3 regions of the Paenibacillus sp. sgz302164 genome follow, and region 1 is predicted to be linked to each of the others. Evidence: riboswitches for the same ligand, from Rfam matches in the RefSeq annotation. Region 1 holds a riboswitch; each other region holds the start of a gene.
What was found. A riboswitch is a leader RNA that binds a small molecule or an ion and turns the genes downstream of it on or off. The one in region 1 is predicted to bind ZMP and ZTP.
Positions count from the first base shown of each region.

Region 2: it holds a riboswitch for ZMP and ZTP, as region 1 does, so the genes downstream of both, AC0LWT_RS15480 (bifunctional 5,10-methylenetetrahydrofolate dehydrogenase/5,10-methenyltetrahydrofolate cyclohydrolase) here and AC0LWT_RS09920 (DJ-1/PfpI family protein) in region 1, are expected to answer to the same signal.
Region 3: it holds a riboswitch for ZMP and ZTP, as region 1 does, so the genes downstream of both, rpiB (ribose 5-phosphate isomerase B) here and AC0LWT_RS09920 (DJ-1/PfpI family protein) in region 1, are expected to answer to the same signal.

Region 1 covers NZ_JBVYOL010000005.1:28,419-30,659, forward strand. Annotated here, with positions in the region: gene AC0LWT_RS09920 (DJ-1/PfpI family protein) at 449-1,036, opposite strand; ZMP/ZTP riboswitch at 1,087-1,167, opposite strand; gene AC0LWT_RS09925 (LysR family transcriptional regulator) at 1,218-2,132, opposite strand.
Region 2 covers NZ_JBVYOL010000008.1:208,657-210,897, forward strand. Annotated here, with positions in the region: gene AC0LWT_RS15470 (alpha/beta hydrolase family protein) at 1-127, shown strand, start outside; gene AC0LWT_RS15475 (pectinesterase family protein) at 152-1,084, shown strand; ZMP/ZTP riboswitch at 1,148-1,225, shown strand; gene AC0LWT_RS15480 (bifunctional 5,10-methylenetetrahydrofolate dehydrogenase/5,10-methenyltetrahydrofolate cyclohydrolase) at 1,298-2,167, shown strand; gene AC0LWT_RS15485 (cyclodeaminase/cyclohydrolase family protein) at 2,154-2,241, shown strand, end outside.
Region 3 covers NZ_JBVYOL010000042.1:28,777-31,017, reverse strand. Annotated here, with positions in the region: gene glyA (serine hydroxymethyltransferase) at 1-59, opposite strand, end outside; gene AC0LWT_RS36640 (TIGR01440 family protein) at 112-717, opposite strand; gene rpiB (ribose 5-phosphate isomerase B) at 736-1,194, opposite strand; ZMP/ZTP riboswitch at 1,295-1,375, opposite strand; gene AC0LWT_RS36630 (low molecular weight protein arginine phosphatase) at 1,504-2,109, opposite strand; gene AC0LWT_RS36625 (manganese efflux pump MntP) at 2,137-2,241, opposite strand, start outside.

The sequences.
Region 1 (2,241 bases):
ACTCGGTTTTACTGAAATTGCCGCACTATCCAGGCTGTCCAGAAACCCACACGTCAGCGCCGACCGCACAATCTGCCTCGTTGCCCGAAGAAAACCTGCAAAAGTGCAGTTTTTGCTCAACGAATGCGCCGTCCACGAAAAATTCCTGCAATTGTGCAGGCTTTTCGCCGCGAACATGGGCCCAGACCCGTTTCAATCGAAAATTCCTGCACAATCGCAGGCTTTTCGCCAAAATGTACCACTTTTGCAGAAAAAGCCTGTACTTTTGCAGGCTTTCTACTTGCGGAGTCGCCATGCCACCCGCTCCAGATCCTCAGCCAGAACAGAAGAGGCGTGTCCACTTCAGCGCCACAACCCGTGCAGGGGAGGCGCGGATTGTGGAAGATCGGCTGTACCACCTCCGGTTCCTCTAACCTGCCACTTTATCCACAAGCTGATTTTCGGAGGTTTACTGCCACTCCATGATGTTTGCCGTTTCCCGGCGTCTTTCTTCTCCAAGCAGCTTGCTTACAACGTACAAAGACATATCGATCCCCGCAGATACACCGGCGGACAAAATTATTTTTCCGTTATCCACATACCGGACATCTTCCAATATTTGCGACGATTTCGGGACCGCTTCCCGCAATTCGTCCATTGCCAGACGGTGCGTCGTAAGCTTCAATCCTTCCAATAGGTTCGCTTTGGCTAAAATTAAAGCCCCGGTGCACACCGACAAAACAAGCTCCGCTTGACGCGACGCCTCGCGAATCCAATCGGTAAGCGTCTCGTTATGCATTTCTTTTCGCGCCCCCCGGCCGCCGGGTACGAGCAAAATATCAGGAGGCGGACAATTGCGGATCGTATACCCCGGGTTAACGCTCAAGCCGCCCGATGCGGCAACGGGCCCCTCCTGTTCGGCCACCGTATAGACCCGGAAGTCTTTCCCTCTGCCGCTTCCTGTTGTAAACACTTCGAACGGGCCCGCAAAATCCAGCACTTCAACCCCCTCAAAAATCAATATCGCTACGTTTCTTGCCTGCCGTACCTGCTCCATAGGCTCATCTCCCTTGAAAATAATAAAAAAAGCATCCGGTCAATGACCGAATACTTTGCCCAGGCGTACGGCTTAATAAAGGCTGTGCTCCCTCGTGGTACTCCACGTTTACGCCAGTAACACGCCCAAAAATTTCGATGCACTATTTATATCAGAAATTTCAGATAATTACAACCTATTTTCAAAAATCCGCTCTCGTCCCCTGCCGGCCAGCCGGTTCTCTCTGCGCCATCTGTCTGAAATAGTCCGCTGTAAATTCGCGGAATCTCGCCGCAGCTTCGGTGAGATACTTGTCTTTGGACCACGACAGCCAAATCGTGCGTTCGCATCTCGGCTCTTCGATCCGAAGCAGCTCGACGGCCGAGCCGGTCGCTCCTCCCCAGGTCACGGAAGGGATGAAGCCGACGCCTTGTCCGGCCCGAATCAACCCGCGGACCGTCGCAGGGTCGTCGCTTTCGAAAATGATGCGGGGCGTAAATCCCGCCTGCCGGCACAGCGCGTCCGCCGTTTCCCGCAAGTTTTTGCCCGGCCGCAGGCTGACGAACCCCTCGTCCGCCGCTTCGCTCAGCCGGATTTTTCCGCGGCTTGCCAGCCGGTGGCCGCAGGGCACCGCAAGAAAAATTTCCTCCGTAAGCAGCGCTCTGCTCTCCACGCCTTGAATGGGCATGGGCGAAGAGGACAGGCACAGATCGAAATCGGAGCGCATCGCCGCGAGGGAAGCATGCTGCAGCAAGTGAAAGCCGATTTGCGGATGCTTTAGCCGGAAGGAAGCGAGCAAATCCGGCAGCAGGTGCGAGCCGACCAGAACGGCAAGCTCGATGCTGCCGCCGGTCTCCCCCGACATATCCCGAATCTCCCTCTTCCCGTCCTCCAAAGCCGCGATGGCGGTGTCCACTTTTCGGAGGAACGCTTTGCCATATGCGTTCAAACGAATATATTTTCCGGTGCGGTCGAACAGTTTGACATCCAAATCTTTCTCCAGCGCGGAAATCATTTTGCTCAGCGCAGGCTGCGGAATGCGAAGCTCCGCCGCCGCCTTCGTCATATGCTCCAGCCTGGCGACGGTTTGAAAATATTTTAGCTGCAGCAGCTCCATAGCAACCCCTCATCTATTCGATATTGAATATAATTCTTATACATAATTATATATTATCCGATATGTATAGACTACCTGTATACTATTTTCAAAAGGATACACATACAGG
Region 2 (2,241 bases), on a different contig from region 1:
CGTGCGGCTGACCCGGATTTACCGCAGTCTCGGAGCGGAGGACCGGCTCGCTGCCGACATATTCCCGGGCAAGCATGAAATTTCCGGAAGAACATCATTCGACTGGCTGAAGGCGCAGCTTTCCTGAGCGGAGAGGAGACGAACCTTTTTTATGAGACATATCACGGTTTCGCAAGACGGCAGCGGGGATTTCACCGGCATTCAGGAGGCGATAGACGCCGTCCGCGTGCTTCCTCTGGAGCCTGTCACGATCTACGTCAAAAATGGAACTTATCGCGAAAAATTGCTCATTCCCGACAATAAACCGGACATCGCACTGATCGGCGAGAGCCGCGAAGGGACGATTATCGCTTACGGCGATTACGCCAGGATGACGGGGCCGGACGGCAAAGAAATAGGAACGTTCCGCACCGCCGTTTTGAAGGTGGAGGCCGACGATTTTCGCATGGAAAATTTGACGGTGCAAAACACCGCGGGCTATGGCCTGGAAATCGCGCAGGCCGTTGCTTTGTACGCTTCCGGCGACCGTCAGGTTTACCGCAGCGTCAGGCTGCTCGGCAATCAGGACACTTTGTATACGAGCCGGGGGCGGCATTATTTTGCCGGTTGCTATATCGAAGGGCATGTCGACTTTATTTTCGGATCGGCGGCGGCATGCTTCGAATCGTGTGAAATCCGCAGTTTGCGCGGAGGCTATATCACAGCAGCTTCGACTCCGCGAGGCGCGGAATTCGGCTACGTCTTTTTGAACTGCCGTCTGACCGGGGCGCAGGAGGAGGAGTCGGTCTACCTCGGCAGGCCCTGGAGAGCGTGGGCGCATACCGCGTTTATCAACACCTGGATGGGGCCGCACATCTATTCGGCGGGTTGGGACAATTGGGACAATCCCGGCAATGAAAGCACGGCCCGCTATACGGAGTACGGCAGCACGGGCCCCGGTGCGCGCGATGCCGCCGTCCGCGCCGGCTGGGCGAGGGTTTTAACGGAAGCGGAAGCGCTGCGGCTTGATGCCAAAACCGTTCTGGCCGGCCATGACGGCTGGGACCCGACGGAGAGCGGAGAGGGCGCTGCAAGGCGGGCGTGAAACATTCTCGCCCGGCCGTCTATGCGGAACGCGAATCTATGTGATAAACTGTACGCAGCAGTAATCGTCATGTGTGACTGGCGTAACGTGGGCAACCACGAGGGAGCACATGGCTTATAGCCGTACGCCTGGGCAAAGTATTTGGTAAGCAAGCATGCGACCAAGTACTTTTTTTGCATTTTCATCCGATTATGGAGAGGGGAACGAACGTAAATGGGTTTGCTGCTTAAATCGAAGCCGTTAGCCGATCAAATCTCGCACTCTATCGCCGCCGAAGTCGGCAAATGGAAGGAGCGGGGCGTTCAACCGGCGATAGCCGCCATTTTGGTGCAGGGCGATCCGGCTTCCGCGTACTACGCCAAAGCAAAGGAAAAGCTGGCTGCCAAACTCGGGGTTGCCTTTCATTTGATGGAATTTGAGGCGCAAGTGAGCGAACAGCGCCTTCTTGAGGAGATCGAGCGGTTAAACGGGGACCCGGCCGTGCACGGAATCATGCTCGAGCTCCCCGTTCCCGGGCACATCCGCGTGCAAAAGCTGTCCGATGCTATCGCTCCGGCCAAAGATGTCGACGGCATATCTTCGGCGAACAAATTGGCGTGCATGACGGGAGAAAGCGGGTTGTACCCGGCGACGCCCCAGTCGTGCATCCGCATTTTGAAACATTACGGATACCGGCTTCAGGGGGCGCATGTCGTTCTGATCGGGCGGGGAGAAACGGTAGGGCGGCCGCTGATGCAGCAGCTGCTGCGCGAAAATGCCACCGTAACCGTCTGTCATTCCTATACCGCGAATTTATCCGGCCATATCGCTCAAGCCGACATTTTGATTACGGCCGCAGGCAAAGCAGGCCTGGTGACCCCGGGCATGGTGCATGACGAATTGGTCGTCATCGATGCGGGAATCAATGAAACGGAGGCTGGAATTGCAGGCGACGCCAGCCCCGGCATTTGGGAAGCGGTGAAAGCCGCGACACCGGTTCCGGGCGGAGTAGGCACGCTGACGACCGTCATTTTGTTCGAAAATTTATTAAAAGCAATGGAACTGCAGTCCATCGGGCGGGGGGATGCAAATGAAAGTTTTTGACCGGAAGATTCGCCAATTTCTGGAGGAAGCGGGCTCAAGCTCGCCTGTGCCGGGCGGAGGCAGCGTTGCGGCGC
Region 3 (2,241 bases), on a different contig from region 1:
TCCAAGTTCATCGCTTCTGCGATTTTCGGATCTTGCTTGCTTAAAAAGTTAGTAGACATGTTCAGTTCCTCCCTGGTCTTCTTTGTATTTAAACGTACAAACGCAGCGAAACTAACAATCCGCTTTCGGAGACGCGGCAGCGTACTGTTGTTCGGCTGTCTCCTCCGAGTACACAGCCCGCATGCCGCCGATCAACTTCGGCCGCGTGTAAGCCATAGTCACATAGGCGTGGCCGATATTCCGCACCGGCGGACGAACCGGCACCGCGACACGGCGAAGGTGCATGCCGATGAGCGTGCTGCCGATATCGATCCCGGCGTGAGCCTCAATCGTCTCGACGACTACGGGCCGGGCAAAATGGCGGTACGCATAGGACGCCATCGCGCCCCCGGCTTTCGGCACCGGAATGACGGACACCGGCTCCAGACGGGGATACAGCGCGAGCACGTCTTCCTCCAGCACGAGCGCGCGGTTCAGATGCTCGCAGCATTGAAATGCCGCGTGCAGCCCGAATTCCCGGCACACGCGCCCGGCCGCTTGAAAGATCGGCTCCGCCGCGTCCAGCGTCCCGGATGTGCCGATGCGATGCCCGAGTATTTCGCTCGTGCTGGTGCCGATGACAAGCAGCTGTCCGGGCTTCAACCCCCCCGCCTGAACCAGCTCACGCAGATTGGCTTCAACGGCTTCAGCAATCGTAGGCAGAATGGAATCAGTCATCGGATTCCCTCCCGCGGCTTACGGATGAAGCGCGAAGCGCTCTTCGATCTTTTGAACTTTACCGATGCGGTTCTGGTGGCGAACGCCTTGCGAAAATTCCGTTTCCAGCCAAATTTTCACGATTTCTTCGGCAACGCCAGGCCCGATGACGCGCTCGCCCATAGCCAATACGTTCGTATCGTTATGCTCGCGAGTCGCTTTGGCGGAGAACAGATCGTGAACGAGGGCGCAGCGGATTCCGGGAACTTTGTTGGCGGCAATCGACATGCCGATGCCTGTCCCGCAAATCAGGATGCCTTTATCCGCTTCCCCGGCAACTACTTTCTCGCATACTTCCAGCGCATAATCCGGGTAATCGACGGAATCCGCGCAGCTGCAGCCGAGATCCAAAACCTGGTGGCCTAATGATTCGATAAAAGGAATGATGACATCTTTCAAACGATACCCTGCATGATCCGCACCCAATGCAATTTTCATCGGTAAACGCTCCTTTAAAATTCATTTGTCCTTCCTATTATAGCCCATTACCCACCGGAAAACGAAAAAAAGAGCAGGACACGCGAAAGTACGCGCGTTGCTCTTTTGCCCAGGCGACCGGCCGTATAACCCGATGCTCCATTGTGGTTAACCCCACTCGTCGCCAGTTACATCGAGTCTCAATCAATACGTCTATTTTATCGCATTCCGGCGTGCCTGTAAAGGTGATATCCGCGGGGCGGGTTCGCGCAGGCAAGGCAAGCCGATTCCGCCGGATCCGCTCCAAACCCGCTTTTCTAGGAATCAGTCCTAAGGGCCCAGCAAATTCGATCCGTTCTGCCGCTCGCGCAGCTTTTGCACCAGCTTATCCAGACATTGTCCGATTTCAACGGCTGTTGCCCGGTAAATGTCTATGGAACCGCCGAACGGGTCGGAAATATCGTAATCGGGAATGCTTCTTTCCAGCTGCAAATACCGGCTTCTTTCCTCGGAGGAAACCGTCTGAGCCAGCGCTTGTTTGAGCTGAATCTCGGCTGCAAGCCGTTCCCGCTCCTCCATCGCGCGCAGCACGTCCGGATTATCCTCCACGTACTCCTTGAGCGTATAAATTTTATCTACGGCATCCGGAAAACGCTGAACAACCGAACGCTTATGGCCGACCGTCATCGTCAAAATCAAATCCGCCCACTGCACCTCGGCCTGCCCAATAAAAAGAGAGCTGATCTTGTCCCGGAAACCCGCTTCTTTCAAAATCGCGTCGCTGTTGTGAGAAATGGCCCCTCCCGTAACAGCGGATACGCCGGCGGAACGGACCTCGGCCGCTAGCCCTTCTTTTTGCACCTTGACCCGCAGCAAGCCCTCGGCTAGTGGACTGCGGCACGTATTTCCCGTACAGACAAAAAGTATTCGCAACATGATCCCCTCCTCCTCCCCTTTATTGTATCACAGCAAAAATTTGATCCCAAATGCGAGCAAAATCAACCCGCCAAACGCCTCGCCGTACTCGCCGACCCAGTGTCCGACGCGTCTGCCTACGAGCAGGCCGCC